DNA from 2 places in the Humibacter sp. genome. Region 2 is predicted to be linked to the other one. Evidence: predicted binding sites of a transcription regulator. Region 2 holds the regulator's gene; the other holds the start of a gene.
The links. The regulator LexA, encoded in region 2, represses DNA repair genes until DNA is damaged. The targets are predictions, from matches to a motif close to TCGAACANNTGTTCGA.

Region 1 (11,907 bases), on a different contig from region 2:
TGCGGGCCCCGTGCACCAGGTCCATCGCGCCGCCGGGGCCCTTGACCATCTTGCCGGGAATCATCCAGTTCGCCAGGTCGCCCGTGACCGACACCTGCATCGCGCCCAGGATCGCGGCGTCGATCTTGCCGCCACGGATCATCCCGAAGCTCAGACCCGAGTCGAAGAACGCCGCACCCGGGTTCAACGTCACGGTCTCCTTGCCGGCGTTGATCAGATCCGGGTCCACGTTCTCCTCCGTGGGATACGGTCCCACGCCGAGGATGCCGTTCTCGGACTGCAACACCACCGTCACGCCCTCGGGCACGTAGTTCGGCACCAGGGTGGGCAACCCGATCCCCAGATTCACGTACGCGCCATCCGGCAGCTCCAGTGCCGCGCGGGCGGCCATCTGCTCCCTGCTCAGCCCCATGCTCAGGCCGCCTTCCGCACCGTGCGTCGCTCAACGCGCTTCTCGACATCCGGACCGACGACCACGACCCGGTCGACGTAGATGCCTGGAAGGTGCACCATATCGGGGTCGATGGCGCCGGCATCCACCACCTGCTCCACCTGCGCGGCGCAGACCCGACCGGCCATCGCCGCCAGCGGGGAGAAGTTGCGGGCGGACTCGTGGAACACCAGGTTCCCGTGCCGGTCTGCCAGCTTCGCGTGCACCAGCGAGAAGTCCGTGGTGATCGCCTCCTCGAGCACGAACTCCTTCTCCACACCGTTCACGGTGAAGGACTGCACGGGCTTCACCGGCGACGCCACCGCGACACTCCCGTCCTGGTGATATCGGCGAGGCAGACCGCCCTCCGCCACCTGGGTGCCGACGCCGGTCTGCGTGAAGAACGCGGCGATCCCTGAACCGCCCGCCCGCAGCTTCTCGGCCAGCGTTCCCTGCGGTGTCAGCTCCAGCTCGAGCTCGCCGGACAGGAACTGTCGCTCGAACTCCTTGTTCTCGCCCACATACGACGACGTCATCTTGCGGATGCGGTGCGCGGCGAGCAGTACGCCGAGACCCCAGTCATCCACGCCGCAGTTGTTCGACACGACGCTCAACTCGTCGACGCCGGACTCCAGGAGTGCGTTGATCAGCACCATCGGGATGCCGCACAACCCGAACCCGCCGACCGCCAGGCTCGCGCCACTCGGAATGTCGGCGACCGCCTCGGCCGCAGAACCGACCACCTTGTCAATCACGGCGCGATCACCTCCGCGCTTCGATTCGGGAACGTCCGATGGTCATGCATGCCGGCCTCCTTGCCTGCTGAAGGGTTCGCGCAGTCCCTTCTGGGGATGCACCGCCCGGGGATTCACATGTGCCTGGGGTCCGCTTCGTGACGGGCCGCAGGCGCTCACCTCCACCATGGCACGACCAAAGCCGATCGGCAGGTCGAAGCTCAGAGCGTGAAGTCGAAGACCGATGAGTCGAAGCGGTTGTAGCCCTCGTAGTCGATCAGGTCGTACAGCTCGGAACGGTGCTGCATGTCGCCGAGCTTGCCGGTGAGCGACCCGTTCTCGTTCAGCTCGTCGAGGCCGCGCACGGCGGCACCCATCGCCAGGCGCAGCAGTGACACCGGCCAGATCACGAGGTTCATGCCCACGTCGGCGAGCTGCTGCACCGTGAACAGCTCGCTCTTGCCGAACTCCGTCATGTTCGCGAGCAACGGCACGTCGACCGCGGCGCGGACGGCGGCGAACTCCTCCAACGTCGTCATCGCTTCGGGGAAGATCGCGTCTGCACCTGCATCCACCAGGGCTTTCGCCCGGTCGATCGCGGCCTGGAGGCCGTCGACCGCACGGATGTCCGTTCGCGCCATGACGAGGAAGTTCGGGTCCCTGCGGGCATCCACCGCCGCTCGGATGCGTTGCAATGCCGTCTGCTCGTCCACCACCTGCTTGCCATCGAGGTGACCGCACCGCTTGGGGTTCACCTGGTCTTCGATGTGCAGGCCGGCGAGGCCGGCATCCTCCAGCTCCTGCACGGTGCGTGCGACGTTCATCGGCTCCCCGAAACCGGTGTCCGCGTCGACCAGGGCGGGCAGATCCGTCATGCGCGCGATCTGCCTCGCGCGACCGGCCACCTCGGTGAGCGTCGTCAGGCCGATGTCGGGGAGCCCGAGATCGGCGGCGAGCACCGCGCCGGAGATGTAGACGCCGTCGAAGCCCTTGCGCTCGATGAGGCGCGCGCTGAGGGGGTTGAACGCACCGGGGAAGCGCAGAAGCCTGCCGGTAGCGAGCGCGGCCCGCAGATCCGCTCGCTTGTCGGCGGGGCTCTTGCCTGAGTACAGCATCGATGCGGCCTTTCGCGTCATCCGTCGCGCCTCGCCCGGCGCGCCATCGCGCCATCGCCGGCGCTTCCCCTCGAACGTAACAGCCTGCGCTGTCAACGTCTCCACGCGCCATCCCGACCCGATTAACATCGCCCGCATGACGGCGGAGGATCAGGCAATGCACGACAGCGCCGATCGGGCATCCGCCGTCGCCTCCACCGCCGACACGGCCGCCGTCGTGCGGCGCGCGCGGCTGAAGCGGAGCGATCCGAACGGGCCGGGCATCCATCGCGTGAACGCGGACCCGCCTCGATTCGTGGATGCCAGAGGACGCCACCTCACCGATCGGCACCAGTTGGACCGCATCCTCGCGCTCGCGATCCCACCGGCGTGGCAGGAGGTGTGGATCAGCACGGACGAGCGCGGACACATCCAAGCCGTCGGCACCGACGATGCGGGACGCCGTCAGTACCTCTACCACGAGGACTGGCGCAAGCAGCGCGATGCCGCCAAGTTCGACCGCGCCCTCCTGCTCGCCCGCGCGCTCCCTGCCGCGCGCCGCGCAGTCACTCGCGACCTGAAGCGCGAGGGGTTCGGCCATGAACGTGCGCTGGCCGCCGCGTTCCGGGTGATCGACCGCGTGTCGCTCCGCATCGGCAGCGAGGAGTACCTGCGCCGCTACGGCAGCCGCGGCCTCACCACGCTGCAGTGCCGCGACGTGGTCGTGCAGGACGACGAGATCGCGCTGCACTTCCCCTCCAAGAGCGGTCAGCGATTCGAATCGCGGGTGGTGGACGCCGAACTCGCCCGCTTTCTCGGCGACGTCATCCGGGCGCGCCGCCCCACGGGCAGGGCGATCGCCTGGCGCACCTCCGGCTGGCACGCGCTCACCACCGGAGAGGTCAACGACTACATCCGTCTGCGCACCGGAGTGGATGCCACCGCCAAGGACTTCCGCACCCTGCGCGGCACGATCGTCGCGGCTTCGGCCCTCGCCGAGGTCGGCCCGCAGCGCACGAAGCGCGAACGGGACGCCGCAGCCCGCGCCGCCGTCAACGCCGCAGCGGAAGCCCTCGGAAACACCCCTGCCGTGGCCCGAGCGAGCTACATCGATCCACGGGTACTCGATCGGTATCGCGACGGGGAGCTGCTGTCACTGAAGGGCGCGCCCGAGGCGGCGCTGTGCACGTTGCTCGGGTGATGGGTTGGATGTTGAACACTTCAATCATATTCGTACTTATCTTCGATTAATAGCCCACACTGTCCGGATCTTATGACTCTCCGTCCACAAGTAGCGCGTTCTGAATCCATCAACACTCGTTGTTATGTTCGATTAATCGAGATAGTATGGACGCATGTCCTCAACGGTCGAGCGCCTCGAAGAAGCCACGCAATGCGCGTGTTCCGTTCTGCAGCGCTCTGCCGCGAACCTGCTTCCACCGTTAGCGAGCCCAGACCAGCACCAGGGTGAGGTGCCATCGCTTGTGCAGCAGATCACAGCACTCGATGACGACGCGCTTTCACGGCTGATGTCGGACGCGGCACGAGGTCGCGCGGAGTTCGACACGATCATCACGGTGGCCGCGGGAGTCGCCGCCAAGCGCTCCGAACGGTCTCAGGGGCAGGCAGGTCTCGCGCAGCGGAATGGGCATCGCAATGCCGTCGGCTTCGTTCAGTCGATCACCGGCTCCAGCCGGGGTGAGGCCGCGCGACAGGTTCGCCTCGGTGGGGCGATGGGAGAGGCCGACGCGGCAGAGCAACTGCTGCTCATGGCACCCGGTGGCGCCACGAGCCGAAGCGACGACTCCCCGACTGGTGATGACTCCGGCGCTGTCGCCGGTGCTGGCGGAGAGGGCGGTGATGCACCGAAGGCATCGGCCGCCCTGCCGTGGAATCATCCGGTGACCTCGGCCGTCGGGGCGGGTGTCATCGCTCCCGCCTCGGGCGACGCGATCGTCCGGGGCCTCGGCGGCCCGAGCCCGACGTGCGATTCGGAAACGCTCCGTGCAGCGGCCGTAGAGATGCTCGACGAGGCTCGAACCATGCACGTCGATGAGCTCTTCCGCACCGCGCGACGGCTGCGCGACGAGATCGACCCGGCGGGCGTCGAGGAACGTTGGCAGAGGCGTTACGACAACCGGTCGTGGATCATGCGCCGGAACAACGAGGGTCAGTTGACCGCTTACGTCGTCTTCGACGACGATTCGGGAGTTTTCGCCACACAGGTGTTGGACGTTGCGCTCAGTCCACGTCGCGGCGGCCCGCGATTCATCTCTGCGGAGGAGCGAGCCCAGGCGGACAAGCTCCTGGACGACCCGCGCACGAACGAGCAGCTCGCGTTCGACACCATGCTCGAGGTGCTGCGATGCGGCGCCGAGTGCGATGAATCTACGACATTCCGCACTCATCGTCCTGCGGTGCGTGTATTGGTCACGCGCGACGACGAGTCACCATCCGGCATCGCCGATGGCATCGGGCACCTCGAGGGAAGCGACGACGCGATCCCGTTGGGCGTCGTGGAAGCTCGTCTGTGCGACGCGGGCTCCCAGGCGTTGATCGTCGACAGTTGCGGGAATCCGCTCGATCTCGGCCGGGAACAGCGACTCTTCTCCGCAAAGCAGCGGACGGCCCTTCGGGCGCGCGACGGCGGATGCTTCTGGCCCGAGTGCGAGAGCCCAGCATGGGCGTGCGAGGCGCATCACAACAACACGTGGTCCAAAGATCACGGGCGTACTGATGTCGCCGACGGCGTTCTGCTATGCAAGTTCCATCATCTTCTGCTTCACAACAAGGGATGGAAGATCGAACGCGATACGTCACCCGGCGGAACGAGGTACCTGCTGATTCCGCCGGCTTCGGTGGATCCGGAACGCGTCCCCATCGAACTCCGTTCGAAGTCGGCGGCATGGCTCCATCATCGACGCCGGACACTCCGACGCTGCATGACGGCCAGCGGACGAACGGCGGCCCCACCGCCTGCGGCTCTGGTCGCGCGCACGTGAGGCACACTTACCCGAGTGCGCTCTCGGAGCGTGTACTCCGGCCGCGCAACCCTATTGCCGGCATCCGGCTGGCGGCGCATTCTGAAGACGTGGGAGAGGCGGTCGAGGATGTCCGAACCTGCTGCACGAGAACAACCTTCCGCACGAGAACACGTGCTCGTCGTAGGCGTCATGGCGAACGAGTCCGGCGATGCGGCGTCCGACACCGTGCTGATCGAGGCAATTCGCTTCGCTCGGATGCTGAGCGCCGAACTCGTTCTGGCGAACGTCGACACCACGAGATACACGGCGAAGCGCAACGCCGACGGCACGGTGTCCGCGTTCCCCATCGATCCGGATTCGGCCGACTCCGTGACGGAGGAGTTCGACCCGAGACTGGCGGAACACGTCACGGCGCTCCTGGCGAATTCCGACATCCGGTGGAGCCTGCGAGCACTGGCCGGAGACCCGGCTCACGAACTGGCTAGGCTGGCGCACGAGGTGAACGCCCTGGCCATCGTCGTCGGCACCCGCAAACGCGGGCTGCGGACGACGGCGCACGAGTTCTTCAACGGATCGGTCGCCGTGCACCTCGCTCACCGACAGCATCACCCGGTGATCGTCATCCCGCTCGACCCGGTCGCCCACGACGAGCCGCTTCCCTGGGAGGTATAGCCACCGGTGCACACCGCAGTCCTCGCCGCATCGCACGGCACCTCCTCCCTTGCCGGACGAACCGCGGTACGGATGCTCGTGGACCGCGTCGCGGCATCGCTCGACGTTCCGGTGATCGAATGCCACGTCGACGTGGAGCAGCCAGACGTCGACTCAGCGCTCGCCAGCGTCGCGGACACCGCCGATCGAGCCGTCATCGTGCCGCTGCTGCTCTCGGCCGGGTATCACGTGTACGTCGACCTCGCCGAAAGCGCCGATCGGGCAGCACTGCCGGCGACCGTCGCTCCGGCACTTGGGCCCGACGACCGGTTGGTCGACGTGCTCGCCCGCCGTCTTCGCGAAGCAGGATATGCGCCGGGCACATCCGTGGTGCTCGCCGCTGCCGGCTCCAGTGACGAACGAGCCGTCGCCGATTGCCTGCGCACGGGCGCGATGCTCGCCGACGTGCTGGAGAGCTCCGTCGACGTCGGGTTCATCTCCGCCGTGCAGCCTCCCCTGGCCGAGGCCGTCGCCTCCGCGCGCGACCGGAATCCGGAGGTACCGGTCGCGGTCGCCACCTACCTCCTTGCCCCCGGATATTTCGCCGACCTCGCACAGCAGGCGGGAGCGGACCTCGTGGCCGCACCGCTGCTCACACCGGAGTCGACACCTCAAGAGCTGATCGACATCGTGCTGGACCGCGCCGCGGCACTCGTCTGAGCTCCCGAACAGCCTGAGCTCGCGAACAGCCTGAACTCCCGAACAGCCTGCACAGACCCGGATGCTCATATGAGCAATGCCGCTCCTGCGCAAGCACGTCACGAACTATGACGCTGCGTGTACCGCTGTTGCGGCGACGGTCGCACTCCGCTCAGGCCGCACGTAGCGTGAACGCCGGTCCGGACATCCAGCACCGTCATCCTGTGCGCCGTCATCGTGCGCAACCGTCGCCGGACCGACTCCAGCGAGGTGAGCATGACGTCAGTGGAATCACGACCGGCGCGCCGGGTACGCCCGCCGCGGGCCGGCACCCCGAACGGGCAGTGGAAGGTCGACGGATCAGAACCACTGAACCCGACCGAGGTGCTCAAGCGCGCTGACGACGGACTCAACGTGCGGGAGCGCATCGAGACGATCTACGCGAAGAACGGGTTCGACAGCATCGAGTCCACCGACCTGCACGGCAGGTTCCGGTGGTGGGGCCTCTATACCCAGCGCCGGCAGGGCATCGACGGCGGGAAGACGGCGACGCTCGAGCCCGAGGAGCTCGAAGATCGCTACTTCATGATGCGCATCCGCACCGACGGTGGTGTGCTGACCACCGAGCAGGTGCGCACGATCGGCGAGCTCTCCCGCGACCACGCGCGGAACACGGCCGACATCAGCGATCGGCAGAACGTGCAGCTGCACTGGGTCGAGATCGAGAGCGTGCCCGAGATCTGGCGCCGACTCGAAGAGGTCGGCATGCGCACCACCGAGGCGTGCGGCGACGTACCGCGCACCATGCTCGGCAGTCCCGTTGCCGGTATCGCGGCAGACGAGATCATCGACCCGACCGACGCGCTCCGCGTGCTCAGCGAGCGCTACATCGGAGACCCCCGGTACTCGAACCTGCCGCGCAAGTACAAGACCGCGATCACCGGGCATCCGAGTCTCGACGTCGCCCACGAGATCAACGACGTCTCGTTCGTCGGTGTCGTGCACCCCGAACTCGGTCCCGGCTTCGACCTCTGGGTCGGCGGTGCCCTTGCGGCGACGCCACGGTTCGCCGAACGGCTCGGCGCGTTCGTCTCCGAGGAGCGGGTGCCGGAGGTCTGGGAGGGCGTCACCGGCATCTTCCGGGACTACGGATATCGCCGGTTGCGCAACAAGGCGCGCCTCAAGTTCCTGCTCGCTGACTGGGGTCCCGAACGGTTCAGGCAGGTGCTGGAGACCGAGTACCTCGGCTACCCGCTGCCCGACGGTCCCGCCCCGCAGCGGGCCACCGGCCCCGGCGACCACGTCGGCGTGCACAAGCAGAAGGACGGCCGCTACTACATCGGTGCTGCGACCACCGTCGGGCGCACGTCAGGCACGGAACTCATCGAACTGGCGGACGCCGTCGAGCGGCACGGATCCCAGCGGCTGCGCTTCACCGCGTTCCAGAAGGTGCTGGTGCTCGACATCGCCGAGGAGCTCGTGCCCTCGATGGTCGCGGAACTGGATGCCCTCGGACTGTCGAGCAAGCCGAGCCCGTTCCGGCGCAGCACCATGGCGTGCACCGGCCTCGAGTACTGCAAGCTCGCCATCGTCGACACGAAAGACACTGCGCGCGACGCGATCGCCGAGCTCGAGCGACGACTCGCCGATGTCGAGCTGCCCGAAGCGATCAGCCTGCACGTGAACGGATGCCCGAACTCGTGCGCGCGCATCCAGGCGGCCGACATCGGGCTCAAGGGCCAGATCGTCACGGACGAGCACGGTGTGCAGCATCCTGGTTTCCAGGTGCACCTCGGCGGAGGCCTCGCCTCGCACACTCGTGCGGAGGCGGCGCTCGGCCGCACCGTGCGCGGGCTGAAGGTGATCGCATCCGACCTGCCGGATTACGTGGAGCGGCTGGTACGGCGGTTCCTCGCGGACCGAACCGAGGGCCAAACGTTCGCCGAATGGGCGAACGCGGCGGACGAGGAGGCGCTGGGATGAACGCGTCCGCCGGTCGAGTAACGAGCGAGCACCGCGAGCACGCGTATCGAGACCGCACCCGCACGACCGAGGAGCTGCGGGCGCTGGCCGAAGCCGGCGCTGCGGCGGTCGGTTCGGGGACGAATGTCGAGGCATCCGCGGCCGAGGTCGTCGCCTGGGTCGCTGAGAACTTCGGCGTTCGTGCCGCGGCCGTCGCGTGCTCCATGGCGGACGCGGTGCTGCCGCACCTCGTCTCGCAGAGTCTGCCCGGCGTCGATGTGCTGTTCCTCGACACCGGCTACCACTTCCTGGAGACCAGGATCACGCGCGACGAGGTAGCGCGGTCGCTCGATGTCACCGTGGTCGACGTGCTGCCCGAGCAGACGGTGGCGCAGCAGGATGCCGAGTACGGCGCAGAGCTCTTCGCCCGCGACCCGGGCCTGTGCTGCGCGCTGCGCAAGGTCGCACCGCTGAAGAAGGCGCTGGCCGGCTACGAGGTGTGGTTCACCGGGGTGCGCCGCGACGAGGCGCCGACCCGCACCGGCACGCCGCTGATCCAGTGGGACGAGCGGCACGGCCTGGTGAAGGTCAACCCGCTCGCCGCGTGGAGCTTCGACGAACTGCTCGACTACGCCTCGGCACACGCTGTGCCGCTGAATCTCCTGCTCAGCAACGGATACCCGTCCATCGGCTGCGAGCCGTGCACCCGGCAGGTGGCTCCGGGAGAGGATCCGCGATCCGGTCGCTGGGCCGGACTCGCCAAGACGGAATGCGGGATACACCTGTGACTGACGTGACGACGGTGGCCGAGCGCTCGACGGTGGACGCGGGTTTCGATACGAGGGCTGACCCGCGCTTGGGGGCCGGCGGGACGGCGCTGGATGCGCTGGAGAACGAGGCGATCCACATCATCCGTGAGGTCGTCGCCGAGTTCGAGCGACCGGTCATGCTGTTCTCCGGCGGCAAGGACTCCGTCGTCATGCTGCACCTGGCGGCGAAGGCGTTCTGGCCAGCACGCATCCCGTTCCCCGTGCTGCACGTCGACACCGGACACAACTTCCCGGAGGTGATCGCGTTCCGGGATGCCACGGTCGAGCGACTGGGCCTGCGCCTGAACGTCGCACGGGTGCAGGACTACATCGACGACGGACGACTCGCGGAACGCCCGGACGGCACCCGCAACCCGCTGCAGACGCAGCCGCTGCTGGACGCCATCCGGGCGGGCAGGCACGACGCCGTCTTCGGTGGCGGTCGCCGCGACGAGGACAAGGCACGCGCGAAAGAACGCATCATCTCGCTCCGCGACGAGTTCGGCCAGTGGGACCCGCGCAACCAGCGCCCCGAGCTCTGGAACCTGTACAACGGGCGGCACACCCCCGGCCAGCACGTGCGCGCGTTCCCGATCAGCAACTGGGCCGAGCTGGACGTATGGCGGTACATCCAGCGCGAGGGCATCGAACTCCCGCCGCTCTACTACGCGCACGAACGCGAGGTGTACCGGCGCGACGGCATGTGGCGCGCGGTCGGGCCCGTCTCGCCGCCCCGCCCCGGGGAGGTCGTCGAGCGGAGAACGGTGCGCTACCGCACGGTGGGCGACATGTCGTGCACGGGCGCCGTGGAGTCGGATGCCACAGACGTCGCGTCCGTCGTGCGCGAGGTGGCGGCATCCACCATCACCGAGCGCGGCGCGACCCGAGCGGACGATCGCATCTCGGAGGCCGGCATGGAAGACCGCAAGAAGGACGGGTACTTCTGATGTCTGAGCTTTTCCGCTTCGCGACCGCGGGGTCCGTCGACGACGGCAAGTCCACTCTCGTCGGCCGTCTGCTGCACGACAGCAAGGCGATCCTCGCCGACCAGTTGGATGCCCTCACCCGCGCGAGCGCGGCGCGCGGGTTCGGCGGCGGCGACCGCATCGACTTCGCGCTGCTCACCGACGGACTCCGTGCGGAGCGCGAGCAGGGAATCACGATCGACGTCGCGTACCGGTACTTCGCGACTGACCGGCGCAGCTTCATCCTCGCCGACTGCCCAGGGCACGTGCAGTACACCCGCAACATGGTCACCGGCGCGACCACTGCGGACGCCGTCGTGGTGCTGGTCGACGTGCGCAAGGGCGTTCTCGAGCAGACCCGTCGTCACCTGTCCGTCGTGCGACTGCTGCGCGTGCCGCACCTGATCGTCGCGGTCAACAAGGTCGACCTGGTCGACTACGACGAGGGCGTGCTCCGGGACGTCGAATCCGACGTGCTCGCCGTGGCGTCCGAGCTGGGAATCGACGACACGCGCGTCATCCCGGTGTCCGCGCTCGAGGGCGACAACGTCGTGGAGCCGTCCGCGAACACGCACTGGTACGACGGGCCGACACTGCTCGAGCTGCTGGAGACCCTCAGCGTGATCGACGAGGTGGAGTCCTCGGCTGCGCCGTTCCGCTTTCCGGTGCAGTCCGTCATCCGTCCGCAGGGTGCGCTCGCGCCCGGGCTGGATCCGGATGCCTACCGCGACTACCGAGGGTATGCGGGCCAGGTCGCATCCGGCTCCGTTCGCGTCGGCGACCGCGTCACCGTCATCCCTGGTGGAGCGACGACGACCGTGACCGCGATCGACCGCGCGGGCGAAGCGCGGGAGACCGCGTTCGCTACGCAGTCGCTCGCCCTGCGACTGGCGGACGACCTCGACGTGGCGCGCGGGCATGTGATCGTGGCGGAGGGCAGGCATCCGCTTCCGTCCGCCGACCTGACCGCATCGCTCTTCTGGCTCGACCAGCGTCCACTCACTCCGGGAACGCGGGTGCTCGTGAAGTACGGCACGGCCACCGTTCAGGCGCTCGTGCGCGACCTGCAGGGCCGGTTCGATCTCGACACGCTCGCGCTGCGCCCAGCGGAACGGCTCGACATCAACGACATCGGGCAGGCCACGCTTCGCCTCGCGTCGGAACTACCGCTGCAGCCCTACGCCGAGCACCGCAGGGCGGGTGCGTTCGTCGTCATCCACCCGCAGGACGGCGCCACCCTCGCCGCCGGCACGGTCATCAGCACCGGGTCGTGACGGGTCCGCGACCTCTCTTCACACCGCACGACGAATCCACTCGAAAGGAGCACCACCATGGCACCACGCACGCGTAAGCCCATCCTCCGACTCCTGAGCGTGCTCGCGATGTGCGCCGGGCTGGCCACGGTGGCGACCGGATGCTCCTCCCCCGCCGCGGATGCGGCCGCAACCCCCAGCGCGGCCAAGCAGCTCCGGCTCGGGTACTTCGACAACGTGACGCACGCACCGGCGCTGATCGGCGTGCAGGAGGGCCTATTCCGCAAGTCGCTCGGCTCTGTTTCCCTCAAGACCGAGCAGTTCAA
Region 2 (11,907 bases):
GCTCGACGCCGTGCTCGAACAGCACCTGCATGCCCACGCAGATGCCGAGCACTGGACGTCCGCCGGCCAGGCGCCGGTCGATGATCTCGGCGCCGTGCACCGCCTTCAGCTGATCGACGACCGCCTTGAAGGCGCCGACGCCCGGTACCACCAGCCCGTCGGCATCCATCGCGGCCTGCCGGTCACTGGTCAGCGTCACGTGTGCCCCGACGGCCTCGAGCGCCTTGGCCGCCGAGTGAACGTTGCCGGAGCCGTAGTCGAGCACGACGACGGAGGGACCTCCGCCCGCATTCGTCACAACGCGCCCTTGGTCGACGGGATGCCCTGCACGAGCGGGTCGAGCGCCTTCGCCTGCCGGAACGCGCGCGCGAACGCCTTGAACTCCGCCTCAGCGATGTGGTGCGGGTCGCGGCCCGACAGCACGCGAACGTGCACCGTCAGTGCGGCGTTGAACGCGATGGCCTCGAAGACGTGCCGCACCATCGACCCGGTGAAGTGGCCGCCGATCAGGTGGTGCTCGAAGCCGTCCGGCTCGCCCGTGTGCACCAGATAAGGACGGCCCGAGACGTCGACGACCGCCTGCACGAGTGCCTCGTCGAGCGGTACGGTGGCGTCGCCGTAGCGGGAGATGCCGGACTTGTCGCCAAGGGCATCCCTGATCGCGAGACCGAGCACGATTCCGACGTCTTCTACCGTGTGGTGCACGTCGATCTCGATGTCGCCCTTCGCTCGCACCGTCAGATCGGTGAGCGAGTGCTTGGCGAACGCGGTGAGCAGGTGATCGTAGAACGGTACCGTGGTGTGCACGCTACTGCTGCCCGTGCCGTCCAGATCGAGCGACAGCTCGATGCTCGACTCGCTGGTCTCGCGGCGGATGCTCGCGGTGCGGCTGGTCATGCCGTCAAGCCTAATTGAGCGAGGTAGCCGCACTCGCCGACGCCCGGGCAGCGGGTGCGGCAGCCAACTCGGCCATGGCGTCGAGGAAGACGCTGGTTTCGGCCTCCGTACCGGCACTCACACGCAGGTGGTGCGGTATGCCGACATCGCGCACGAGGATTCCCCGCTCCTTGAGGGCGAGGAATGTCGCGTGAGGATCGTCGACGCCGCCGAACAGCACGAAGTTGCTGCCGGAGTCGTGCACGACGAATCCCAGTTCCGCGAGCCGGGATGCGATCCGGTCTCGTTGCCGCACGATGTCGTGCACCGTTGCGAGCATCTCGTCGGAGTGCCGCAACGCCGCTACCGCCGCGGCCTGTGTGAGCACGGACAGGTGGTAGGGCAGCCGCACGAGCCGAAGCGCGTCGGCGACGGCCGGGTCAGCGGCGAGGTAGCCGAGCCGTACACCGGCGAACGCGAACGCCTTGCTCATCGTGCGGGAGACGATGAGCCGCTCGCGTCCGGGGAGAAGCGTCAGCGCACTGGGTGCGTCCCGTGGCATGAACTCCTCGTACGCCTCGTCGACGACCACCACGCCGTCGGTGGCGTCATAGACGGCTTCGACGACATCCAGCCCCAGCGGGGTGCCGGTGGGGTTGTTCGGCGCGCACAGGATGACGACATCCGGACGGTGCTCCTGGACCGCGGCGGCCGCGTGGTCCGGCGCCACCGTGAAGTCCGGTGCTCGATCGGCGGCGATCCACGCCGTTCCCGTCCCGGAGGCGAGCAGCGGGTACATCGAGTAGGTCGGGGCGAACCCGAGAGCGCTGCGCCCGGGGCCGCCGAACGCCTGCAGGATCTGCTGGAGCACCTCGTTGGAACCGTTCGCCGCCCAGATGTTCGAGGCGTCGAGGCCGTGCCCCAGGTAACGGGCCAGCGCCTCGCGTAGCTCGAGGAACTCCCGGTCCGGATAGCGGTTCGCGCCCTTCAGCGCAGCTCCGACGGACTCCAGGATGTCCGCGACGACGTCATCCGGGATCGGATGCGTGTTCTCGTTGACGTTCAGCGCCACGGGCACGGGCGCCTGCGGCGCGCCGTACGGGGACTTGCCGCGCAGGTCATCGCGGAGAGGGAGGTCGGAGAACGAGATCACCCGTCAATGCTAGGGCGGCCGCTCACCGGTTCGAGCCGTCGAACTCATGCGGGATGGCGAGCTGCTCCCCCGCCTGCACCATGCTCGACGAGAGTCCGTTCAGATCGACGAATGCGGCGACCACGTCGCGCGGATCGCTGTGCGGAGCCACACGCTGCGCGATGCTCCACAGCGACTCGCCCGGCTGCACCGTCAGATGGTGGAACGACGCGGCAGATGACTCGATGCCCGCCATGGCGCCGCTGCTGGCCAGCAGAGCGCCGCCACCCACCAGGACCGGCAGCACGATCAGCGCTGACAGTACGACACGGCCCCGACGAGTGAGGCGGGTGCGCACGTGTGCCGAACGGCTCCGCGTCGAGTGCGCGAGTGCGATGGTCGTCATGACCGTCTCCCTTCAGTGTCGAACCCGTGTTCCGAATCTATCTTCGATCTTCTCCGATTTCAACGGTATGTTCGGATCTGTGCCGGTCGAGTTATCAACACGCTCGAACAGAATCGCCGATCCGGAGCGAAACCCGGATAGAGTTTCGATCATCAGGAACTACACCACGCACCACTGACATTCGATTGAGGCTTGGTGACGGATGCTCGCATCCATCACCAAGGCGATTGGGAATGGCGAGCGGCGGAGCCGCGAGCACACTCGCCAACGAGAGAGGAGAGCACGTTGACCGACGTCGATGACGCACAGCAAGGAGCCGCCGTCTCAGGCGCCCGGAGCGGCCGCGCCGCCACGGAGAAGCCGCGCACGCGACGACGGAAGAGCCTGAGCGACAAGCAGCGCGCGATCCTCGAGGTGATCCAGCGCTCGGTCAGTCAGCGGGGGTATCCGCCGAGCATGCGCGAGATCGGCGATGCGGTCGGTCTCGCATCGCTTTCCAGCGTGGCGCATCAGCTGGGTCAGCTCGAGCTCAGCGGGTACCTGCGTCGCGACCCCAACCGTCCCCGGGCGCTCGAGGTGCTGATCGATCTGCCGGAGAGCACGGGCCGCGCCGAGGCGGCGACGGACTTCGAGACCTCGATTCCCGTCGGCGACGCCACCATGGTCCCCATGGTGGGCCGCATCGCCGCGGGTGTCCCGATCACGGCCGAGCAGCAGGTCGAGGAGGTGTTCCCTCTGCCCCGACAGCTCGTCGGCAACGGCGAGCTGTTCATGCTGAAGGTGCAGGGCGAGTCGATGATCGACGCGGCGATCTGCGACGGCGACTGGGTCGTCGTGCGGCAGCAGAAGACGGCTGAGAACGGAGACATCGTCGCGGCGATGCTCGACGGAGAGGCGACCGTCAAGGTGTTCCGCCAGCGCGACGGCCACACCTGGCTGCTGCCGCGCAACTCGGCGTACGAACCGATCCTCGGCGACTTCGCCGATGTGGTCGGCAAGGTAGTCGCCGTGCTGCGAGCGGTCTGACCATCGCCCATGGGCGATGCGACGCTTGCGTCGATCCGGATCGAGCATCACTTCGATGCCGCTCAGGAGAAGGTGTGGCGCGCCTGGACCGATCCGGACGTCGTGCGGAGATGGTGGGGCTCGCAGCCCGACGGCGTCGTGACGTCGGCGCACCTCGAGGTGCGCGAGGGCGGCCGGTTCGAGATCTCGTTCCAGGACCCGGACGGAGACGCGCACACCAGCAGTGGTGAATACCTGCGCGTCGAGCCCATGGTCGCGCTCGAGTTCACCTGGGGCTGGCGGAGCGAACCGGGCGTCGTGTCACGCGTGACCGTCGGGTTCGAGCCGCGCGAGAAGGGCACGGCGATGCGATTCGTGCACGGCGAACTGCGCGGTGCTTCCAAGCACGACTACGCCCAGGGCTGGCGTCGCACGTTCGCGAAGCTCGACCGGGTGCTCGCGGCGGATGCCCAGTGCTGATAACAGCCACAGGCATCCGCCGTACCGAGCTACGCCGGCTGCTTCTCGCGAACCGCCTGCGTGGCCTCGATGATGTTCTTCAGCGAGGCCACGGTCTCGTCGTACCCGCGCGTCTTCAGCCCACAGTCGGGGTTCACCCACACCTGCCGCTCCGGGATGCCGCCCAGTGCCTTCTCGAGGAGTTCTGTGACCTCAGCCACCGATGGCACGCGCGGCGAGTGGATGTCGTACACACCGGGTCCGATTCCGTGGTCGAATCCGCTGGCCTTGATGTCGTCGACCACCTCCATGCGGCTGCGCGCGGCCTCGATGCTGGTCACGTCGGCGTCCAGGTTGCGGATCGCATCGATCACGACGCCGAACTCCGAGTAGCACAGGTGCGTGTGGATCTGCGTCGCATCGCCGACCCCGCTCGTGGCGAGACGGAACGAGCCGACCGACCAGTGGAGGTAGTCCGGCTGGTCCTTCTTCTTGAGCGGCAGGAGCTCGCGCAGCGCAGGCTCGTCGACCTGCACGATGCGGATGCCCGCCGTCTCGAGGTCGGCGATCTCGTCGCGGAGCGCGAGCGCCACCTGCCTCGCCGTGTCTCCGAGCGGCTGATCGTCGCGCACGAACGACCACGCGAGGATCGTGACCGGACCGGTGAGCATCCCCTTCACCGGCTTCTCCGTGAGCGACTGCGTGAAGGTTGACCACTCCACCGTGATCGGCTTCGGGCGCGACACGTCACCCCAGAGGATCGACGGCCTCGTGCACCGGCTTCCGTATGACTGCACCCAGCCGTTCTGCGTCACGGCGAAGCCGTCGAGGTTCTCCGCGAAGTACTGCACCATGTCGTTGCGCTCCGGCTCGCCGTGCACGATGACGTCGATGCCGATCTCCTCCTGGAGTTCGACGACGCGCTTGATCTCGGCCTGCATGAGCCCGAGGTACTCCGCCTCGGTGATGACGCCCTTCGCGAACTGGGCACGGGCCCGACGGATGTCACCGGTCTGCGGGAACGAGCCGATCGTGGTCGTCGGCAGCAGCGGGAGGCCGAGTGCGGCGTCCTGGGCGGCCAGGCGGGCGGCGTAGTCGCCGCGCCGGAAGTCGGCGTCGGTGAGCACCTCGGCGCGAGCGCGCACCGCTCCGTCGCGCACCCCGGGCGCACCGAGCCGGTCGGCGAGGGCTGCGGATGCCTGCGCCAGCTCCTCCTGGATCGCCTCGTGTCCGTCTTCCAGGCCACGTGCCAGCGTGGCGACCTGCCCGACCTTCTGGTCGGCGAACGCGAGCCAGGACTTCAGCCGAGCATCCAGCGCCGTCTCGTCGTCGACATCGTGCGGCACGTGCAGGAGCGAGGTCGAGGTGGATGCAGCGAGGTTGGGCGACAGCGCCAGCAGCGACTCGAGCGCGCCGAACGCGGCCTCGAGGTCGCCGCGCCAGACGTTGTGGCCATCGATCACGCCGCCGACTACGGTCTTGCCGCGCAGGGCGGCCTTGGTGCCGGCATCCAGCCCGGAGGGGATGCTGCCGCGCACGAGGTCCAGCGAGATCGCCTCGACGTTCGTGGCGGCGAGCACGGGAAGGGCGTCGTCGAGGCTGCCGTACGGCGCCGCCACGAACAGGCTCGGCCGGTCGGACGCGCCGCCCAGCGTCTCGTATGCACTGCGCGCGGCCTGGAGCACGTCGGCTCGGGCGTCGTCAAGGCTCTCGCTCACGAGGGCGGGCTCGTCCAGCTGGACCCACTCGGCGCCTGCTGCCTTCAGCTCGGAGAGAAGCCGGGCGTACACCGGGAGCAGATCCGCGAGGCGCGACAGCGGCCGGAAGCCCTCCGGAGAGCCCTCGGCCGGCTTGCTGAGCGCCAGGAACGTGACGGGTCCCACGATGACCGGACGAGTGAGGTATCCATCGGCGTTGGCCTCCTCGAACTCACGAACGAGCCGATCGGATGCCAGCCTGAACCGCGTGTCAGGGCCGATCTCGGGCACCAGGTAGTGATAGTTCGAGTCGAACCACTTGGTCATCTCCAGCGGGGCATCCTCGCCTGCGCCACGGGCGATCGTGAAGTAGCCGGCGAGGTCGACGCGGCCTTCAGCATCCTGCAGCCCGGCGAACCGCGTGGGAACGGCGCCGAGGGTGACCGCGGCGTCGAGTACCTGGTCGTAGTAGCTGAAGGTCTCGGGGATCGCGGAGTCGCTCTTGCCGAGTCCGAGCTGCGCCAGCCGAGCACGAGTCGCACGACGCAGCTCGGCGGCCGTCGTCTCGAGTTCGTCCGCGGTGATCATGCCCGCCCAGAACGCCTCGACGGCCTTCTTGAGCTCGCGGCGACGGCCGATGCGCGGGTATCCGACGATCGTGCCGGTCGGGAAGGTGGAGGAGGTCATGCGTTTTCCTTCTGTTTGCTGGCCTGCTGGAGTGGTGTGGTCGTTGTCGGGGCTGTTTCGACGCTCGCCTGGACGGCGGAATCCTCTTCGAGCGCCGAGGAGTCGATCAGGCCGCACCGCTCGAGAACGGCGAGCGACGTCTGCGGCTGGTTGAACGTGCAGAGATGGATGCCTGGTGCACCGCCCGCGACGAGCCGCTCGGCAAGTTGCGCGGCATGCTGGATGCCGATCTCACGTCTGCCATCGTCGGTGGGTTCGACCTCGAGGCGGATGCTGAGCTCGCTGGGGAGATCCTCGCCGCTCAGTTCGAGAATGCGGCGGAGTCGCGCGGGCGAGGTGACCGGCATGATCCCGGGCAGGATCGGCAGTGTGACGCCGGCGCGGCGAGCACGATCGACGAAGGCGAAGTAGTCCTCCGCGTGGAAGAACAACTGGGTGATCGCGAGGTTCGCTCCCTGGGCCTGTTTGGCCAGCAGGGTGTCGATGTCCTGCTCGACCGAACGAGAACGCGGGTGTCCGTTCAGGAACGCCGCGACAGCGATCGTGACCTTCTCGCGCCTTCCCACCGCGCTCGCGTGGGTCAAGCCGGGCATCGGTATCTCGCGGTACGGAGCGTGCTCGGCCTGAATGCGGTGGATCAGCTGCACCAGCTCCGATGCGCTGTGCAGATCACCGAGCGGTTCATCCGCCGGTGCGCCGACCGGCGGGTCGCCACGCACGGCGAGGAATCGGGTGACGCCGGCGCTCAGGAACTCCCGGATCATGCGCCCGGCCTGCTCGTGGGACGACCCGACGCACGTGAGGTGCGCCATGGCCGGCACCGGAGTGCTCTGCGTGATGTGCCTCACCACGTCGAGCGAGGACGCGTGAGAGGACCCGCCGGCGCCGTAGGTGACCGAGATGAAGCGTGGCGCCACGGCGGCGAGACGCTGGATGGTGCGCGGCAGGGCGCGTGCAGCAGCCTCATTGCGCGGCGGGTAGAGCTCGAACGAGAAGGGCGTTCCGACCGGACAGTGAGTGTCGTCGGAACGAGTGTTTCCAGCAGAAGGCGGGATCGGCGAACCGTCGTTGAGGTGCTGTGCACTCATGGCGGCTCCCAACTCGGGCGGCGCGGAGGCGATCGATCGCAGGTGGTGGCCGAAGGCATCCGCACCGCATCGCTTGCGACCACGAGTGAGGCGGCCGCTCTGACATGCGGTTCGGGGCGGGTGCCGGGCTCGGCTGTCGCTCCAGTCGAACCGACCGGTTTCGGCCGTGCTCGACGAACAATGCGATCACAGTAACAAAGCGCGCCAGGAACGGGTGGCGCGTGTTACGCAGCGCTACACGACCGCCCACGGGCTGGGCGGCGGCTCTGTCAGTGTGCGCCGGCGACCACCGGCTCAGCGCGGAACGGCTCGAAGACGGGCACGAACTCGGGTGCGACCTTCGCGGTGACCCGGGTGCCGTCCGGTTCGTACGCGGTGTGCACGACCCGGCCGCGCTCGTGCAGCGCGGAGACGAGGTCTCCCCTGTCGTACGGGATCAGGACGTCGATCTCGACGGAGCGGTCGGGCAGTGCACGGGCGATCGCTGCCAGCACCTCGTCGATGCCCTCACCGCTACGTGCGGAGGCGAAGATCGCCGCCGGCTCCAGTCCGCGCAGCTCGAGGCGCCGACCATCATCGATGAGGTCGGCCTTGTTGAAGACCACGAGCTCCGGGATGTCGCGGCCACCGACCTCGCCGATCACGTCCCGAACTGTGGCGAGCTGGGCCGCCGGGTCGGGATGTGAGGCATCCACCACGTGCACGATCACGTCCGCGTCCGCCACCTCTTCGAGCGTGGACCGGAACGCCTCCACCAGCTGATGCGGAAGGTTGCGCACGAATCCCACCGTGTCGGCCAGCGTGTACAGGCGGCCGTCCGCGGTGATGGAGCGCCTGACGGTCGCGTCCAGCGTGGCGAACAGGGCGTTCTCCACGAGCACGCCCGCCTTGGTGATGCGGTTCAGCAGGCTGGACTTGCCGGCGTTGGTGTAGCCGGCGATGGCGACGGACGGAACGCTGTTGCGGCGGCGGTTGGCACGCTTTGCCTCCCGGGCCGGCTTGAAGTCCTTGATCTGCCTGCGGAGCTTCGCCATCCGGGAGTGGATGCGCCGGCGATCCAGCTCGATCTTCGTCTCACCGGGACCACGGCTGCCCATGCCGGCACCCGCACCACCCACCTGACCACCGGCCTGCCGGCTCATCGACTCGCCCCAGCCGCGCAGGCGTGGGAGCAGGTACTCGAGCTGCGCCAGCTCCACCTGCGCCTTGCCCTCGCGGCTCTTCGCGTGCTGGCTGAAGATGTCGAGGATCACGGCCGTGCGGTCGATCACCTTCACCTTGACGATGTCCTCGAGCGCGCGCCGCTGGCTGGGCGCCAGCTCGGTGTCCGCCACGACGGTGTCGGCGCCGAGCGCCTTGACGATGTCGTGCAGCTCCTGCGCCTTGCCGCTGCCGAGGTAGGTGCCAGGGTCGGGGTGCGGCCGCCTCTGCAAGAGGCCGTCGAGCACGACGGCGCCGGCCGTCTCGGCGAGTGCCGCCAGCTCGCGCAGCGAGTTCTCGGCATCCAGCTGCGTCCCCGCCGAATAGACGCCGATCAGCACAACGTTCTCCAGACGCAGCTGCCGGTACTCGACCTCTGTGACGTCTTCGAGTTCCGTGGAGAGCCCCGCGACTCGGCGCAGCGCCGCCCGCTCCTCGCGGTCGAACTGCTCGCCGTCGTCGCTCTGCCCCTCGGCGTCCGATCGCTGCAGAGCCTGCGCACTCTGCCCGAAGATCGTCGTTCGAGCGGATGCCTGCTCTGCGCGCGCCAGAATCCGGGCGACGACGTCGTCCTGCTCGGTGGGGCCGTCGTTCCGTTCCTCGAGCGCCTCGTCGCGCTGGTGTTCGCTGTGGGTTTGCGTCATCGTGTGGTCAACCATAGTTCTCTGCGCGCTGTGCGTCCCGCCTTTGCCCCGAGCTCCAGCGCGCCGGTACCTTCCTTATATGGCCAGCGGTGAGCACTACTTCACGTCCCGACCCGCCGGAGAGGCGAAGCTGCGCCCGCTCAGCGTCCGCCTCGCCGGTCGTGACGTCGAGCTCGTCACCGCTTCCGGCATCTTCAGCCCCGATCGCATCGATCTCGGCACGCACGTTCTGCTCGCCGACGCACCCGATGCGCCGGCGAGCGGCGACCTCCTCGACCTCGGCTGCGGCTGGGGACCGGTCGCGCTCACCCTGGCGCTCGAGTCTCCGGATGCCACCGTCTGGGCTGTCGACGTGAACGAACGCGCCCTCGACGTGGTGCGCCGGAACGCCTCCATCCTGGGGCTGTCGAACGTCAACGCCGTTCTGCCCGACGATGTTCCCGAATATCTCGCCTTTCGCGCGATCTGGTCCAACCCGCCGATCCGAATCGGCAAGGACGAGCTGCACGACCTGCTTCTGCGCTGGCTGCCGAGGTTGGACGACGACGCGGATGCCTGGCTCGTCGTGCAGCGCAACCTCGGTTCGGACTCGCTGCAGCGGTGGCTCGAGGCGGAGCTTCCTGCCGGGTTCGGCGTACGCCGCGCCTCCTCCAGCAAGGGGTACCGGGTGCTGCACGTCCGACGCGGATAGGTCGACCACGCCGTCCGGCGCCTCGCGGTCTCCGAATCGAGACCTAGCCGATCGAGACCTCGCCGTCGTAGACGAGCTCGGCCGGACCCGACAACGAGACGTGCTCACCGTCGTCTGCTGGGAATATCCGCACTCCGAGTGTTCCGCCGGGGGCTCGCACCTTCCAGTTGTCAGGGGCGCCGTCGCCCGCCCAGTACCTGGTGGCGAGGGCCGCTGCCGCAGTACCCGTTCCGCACGCGAGAGTCTCGCCGCTGCCCCGTTCGTGCACCCGCATGCGGATGCGGCCGACGCCGTCGTCGACGAGCGGCTCGAAGGGGACGACGAACTCCACGTTCGCGCCGTTCACCGGTTCGGGGTCAAGGATCGGCGTCGGGCCGAGGTCGAGGCGGTCGAGCTCGTCGTCGTCGGCCAGCGCCACCACGACGTGCGGGTTGCCCACGTCGATGCCGACGCCGGGACGCGCCACGCCGAGCCCCTTGGCACGGACGGTGGGGTCGTCGCCTGTGAGGTGCCAGCGACCGAGGTCGACCTGGAATCCCGACCCGCTCTGCTGCACGTCTCGCACGCCGGCGCGGGTTCCGATCGGAAGCGTCTGCCCGGGCTGCAGGTGGGCGAATCCCCCGTCGATGAGGTAGCGGGTGAACACCCGGATGCCGTTGCCGCACATCTCCGCCGGGGTGCCATCTGCATTGTGGTAGTCCATGAACCACTCCGCCGTCGGATCCTCCGAGAGCGCGATGGCGCCTTCGGGAATCGCCGAGGACTTCACGGCGCGGATGACGCCGTCGGCGCCCACGCCGAAATGCCGGTCGCAGATCAGGGCGATCTGCGCGGCCGTGAGCTCGATGACGCCTTCGGGGTCGGCGAAGAGCACGAAGTCGTTGCCGGCACCGTGGCCCTTGCTGAACGAGAGTGTGGTCACCGCGCAAGCCTATCCAGTACAGCTGCCACGAGCCTTTCGCGCTCCGTCGCGCCGGTAGAGGACGCGTCGAGCCAGTCGAGCTCCGGATACCGCTTGAACCACGACACCTGCCGTCTCGCGTAGCGGCGGGTGAGGCGCTGCGTCTCGGCGATCGCCTGGTCCTGTGTGAGCTCGCCACGCAGTTGTGCCGCGGCCTGCGCGTAGCCGATGGCCTTCGACGCGGTCATGCCCTGGTCGAGGCCGTCGGCGAGAAGGCCGCGGACCTCGTCGAGAAGCCCTGCCGCCCACATCCGCTCGACGCGCACATCCAGTCGTTTGACGAGTAGTTCACGCGGCACGGTGAGCCCGACCACGATCACCGGCGACCACGGCACCGGCCGTTCGGGGAGCGATGCGCCGTGACCCCGCTGTTGCAGTTCGGCCACCTCGAGGGCGCGGACGACGCGTCGTGCGTTCGCCGGATCCACGCGCTCGGCAGTCACCGGGTCGAACGCTCGCAATCGATCCAGCAGCGGGCGGATGCCGGATGTCCGCGCCTCGGCTTCGAGACGTGCTCGCACCGACTCGTCGCGCCCGGGGAATGCGAAGTCGTAGATCACCGACGACACGTACAGCCCCGATCCACCGACCAGGATCGGCAGCGCTCCCCTGCCGAGGATGTCGTCGATCACGCGGCGGGCGACCGGCTGGTACCACGCGACTGTGGCCTCCTGCGTCACGTCGAGCACGTCGATCAGGTGGTGCGGGATGCCGCGGCGCTCGCGGGACGGCACCTTCGCGGTGCCGATGTCCATACCACGGTAGAACTGCATGGCGTCGGCGCCCACGATCTCGGCATGGACGCCACGCTCCCCCAACGCGACCGCAACCTCGATCGCGAGGTCGCTCTTGCCAGTGCCCGTCGCACCGACGATCGCGAGGTAGTGCCGCGCTCCGACAGTTGCCGCTGGCAGCCGCACGGATGCCTGCTCGGCGGATTCGCTCACGCGGGCAGCGGACGGATCACCGCTCGCCGTCGGCGAGATCGTAGATCGGCGTCGTCGGACCGGCCGGTGTTCCCGGGTCCAGTGCGTTCGATTGCTGTGCTGAGCCCATCTCCG

Region 1: the regulator LexA is predicted to act here: its motif matches at 3,490-3,505, upstream of ACTHNC_RS10925 (DUF222 domain-containing protein).

The regions. Positions count from the first base shown of each region.
Region 1 is NZ_JBQCIE010000092.1:213,420-225,326, forward strand. Features, by position in the region: gene ACTHNC_RS10905 (CoA transferase subunit B) at 1-412, opposite strand, end outside; gene ACTHNC_RS10910 (CoA transferase subunit A) at 415-1,185, opposite strand; gene prpB (methylisocitrate lyase) at 1,386-2,279, opposite strand; gene ACTHNC_RS10920 (DNA topoisomerase IB) at 2,416-3,459, shown strand; gene ACTHNC_RS10925 (DUF222 domain-containing protein) at 3,614-5,260, shown strand; gene ACTHNC_RS10930 (universal stress protein) at 5,369-5,914, shown strand; gene ACTHNC_RS10935 (sirohydrochlorin chelatase) at 5,921-6,613, shown strand; gene ACTHNC_RS10940 (nitrite/sulfite reductase) at 6,869-8,575, shown strand; gene ACTHNC_RS10945 (phosphoadenylyl-sulfate reductase) at 8,572-9,342, shown strand; gene cysD (sulfate adenylyltransferase subunit CysD) at 9,324-10,310, shown strand; gene ACTHNC_RS10955 (sulfate adenylyltransferase subunit 1) at 10,310-11,602, shown strand; gene ACTHNC_RS10960 (ABC transporter substrate-binding protein) at 11,660-11,907, shown strand, end outside.
Region 2 is NZ_JBQCIE010000138.1:20,919-32,825, forward strand. Features, by position in the region: gene hisH (imidazole glycerol phosphate synthase subunit HisH) at 1-298, opposite strand, end outside; gene hisB (imidazoleglycerol-phosphate dehydratase HisB) at 295-897, opposite strand; gene ACTHNC_RS18185 (histidinol-phosphate transaminase) at 908-2,029, opposite strand; gene ACTHNC_RS18190 (LysM peptidoglycan-binding domain-containing protein) at 2,052-2,414, opposite strand; gene lexA (transcriptional repressor LexA) at 2,799-3,440, shown strand; gene ACTHNC_RS18200 (SRPBCC family protein) at 3,450-3,899, shown strand; gene metE (5-methyltetrahydropteroyltriglutamate--homocysteine S-methyltransferase) at 3,929-6,262, opposite strand; gene ACTHNC_RS18210 (methylenetetrahydrofolate reductase) at 6,259-7,350, opposite strand; gene hflX (GTPase HflX) at 7,620-9,194, opposite strand; gene ACTHNC_RS18220 (class I SAM-dependent methyltransferase) at 9,274-9,885, shown strand; gene dapF (diaminopimelate epimerase) at 9,929-10,807, opposite strand; gene miaA (tRNA (adenosine(37)-N6)-dimethylallyltransferase MiaA) at 10,804-11,760, opposite strand; gene miaB (tRNA (N6-isopentenyl adenosine(37)-C2)-methylthiotransferase MiaB) at 11,810-11,907, opposite strand, start outside.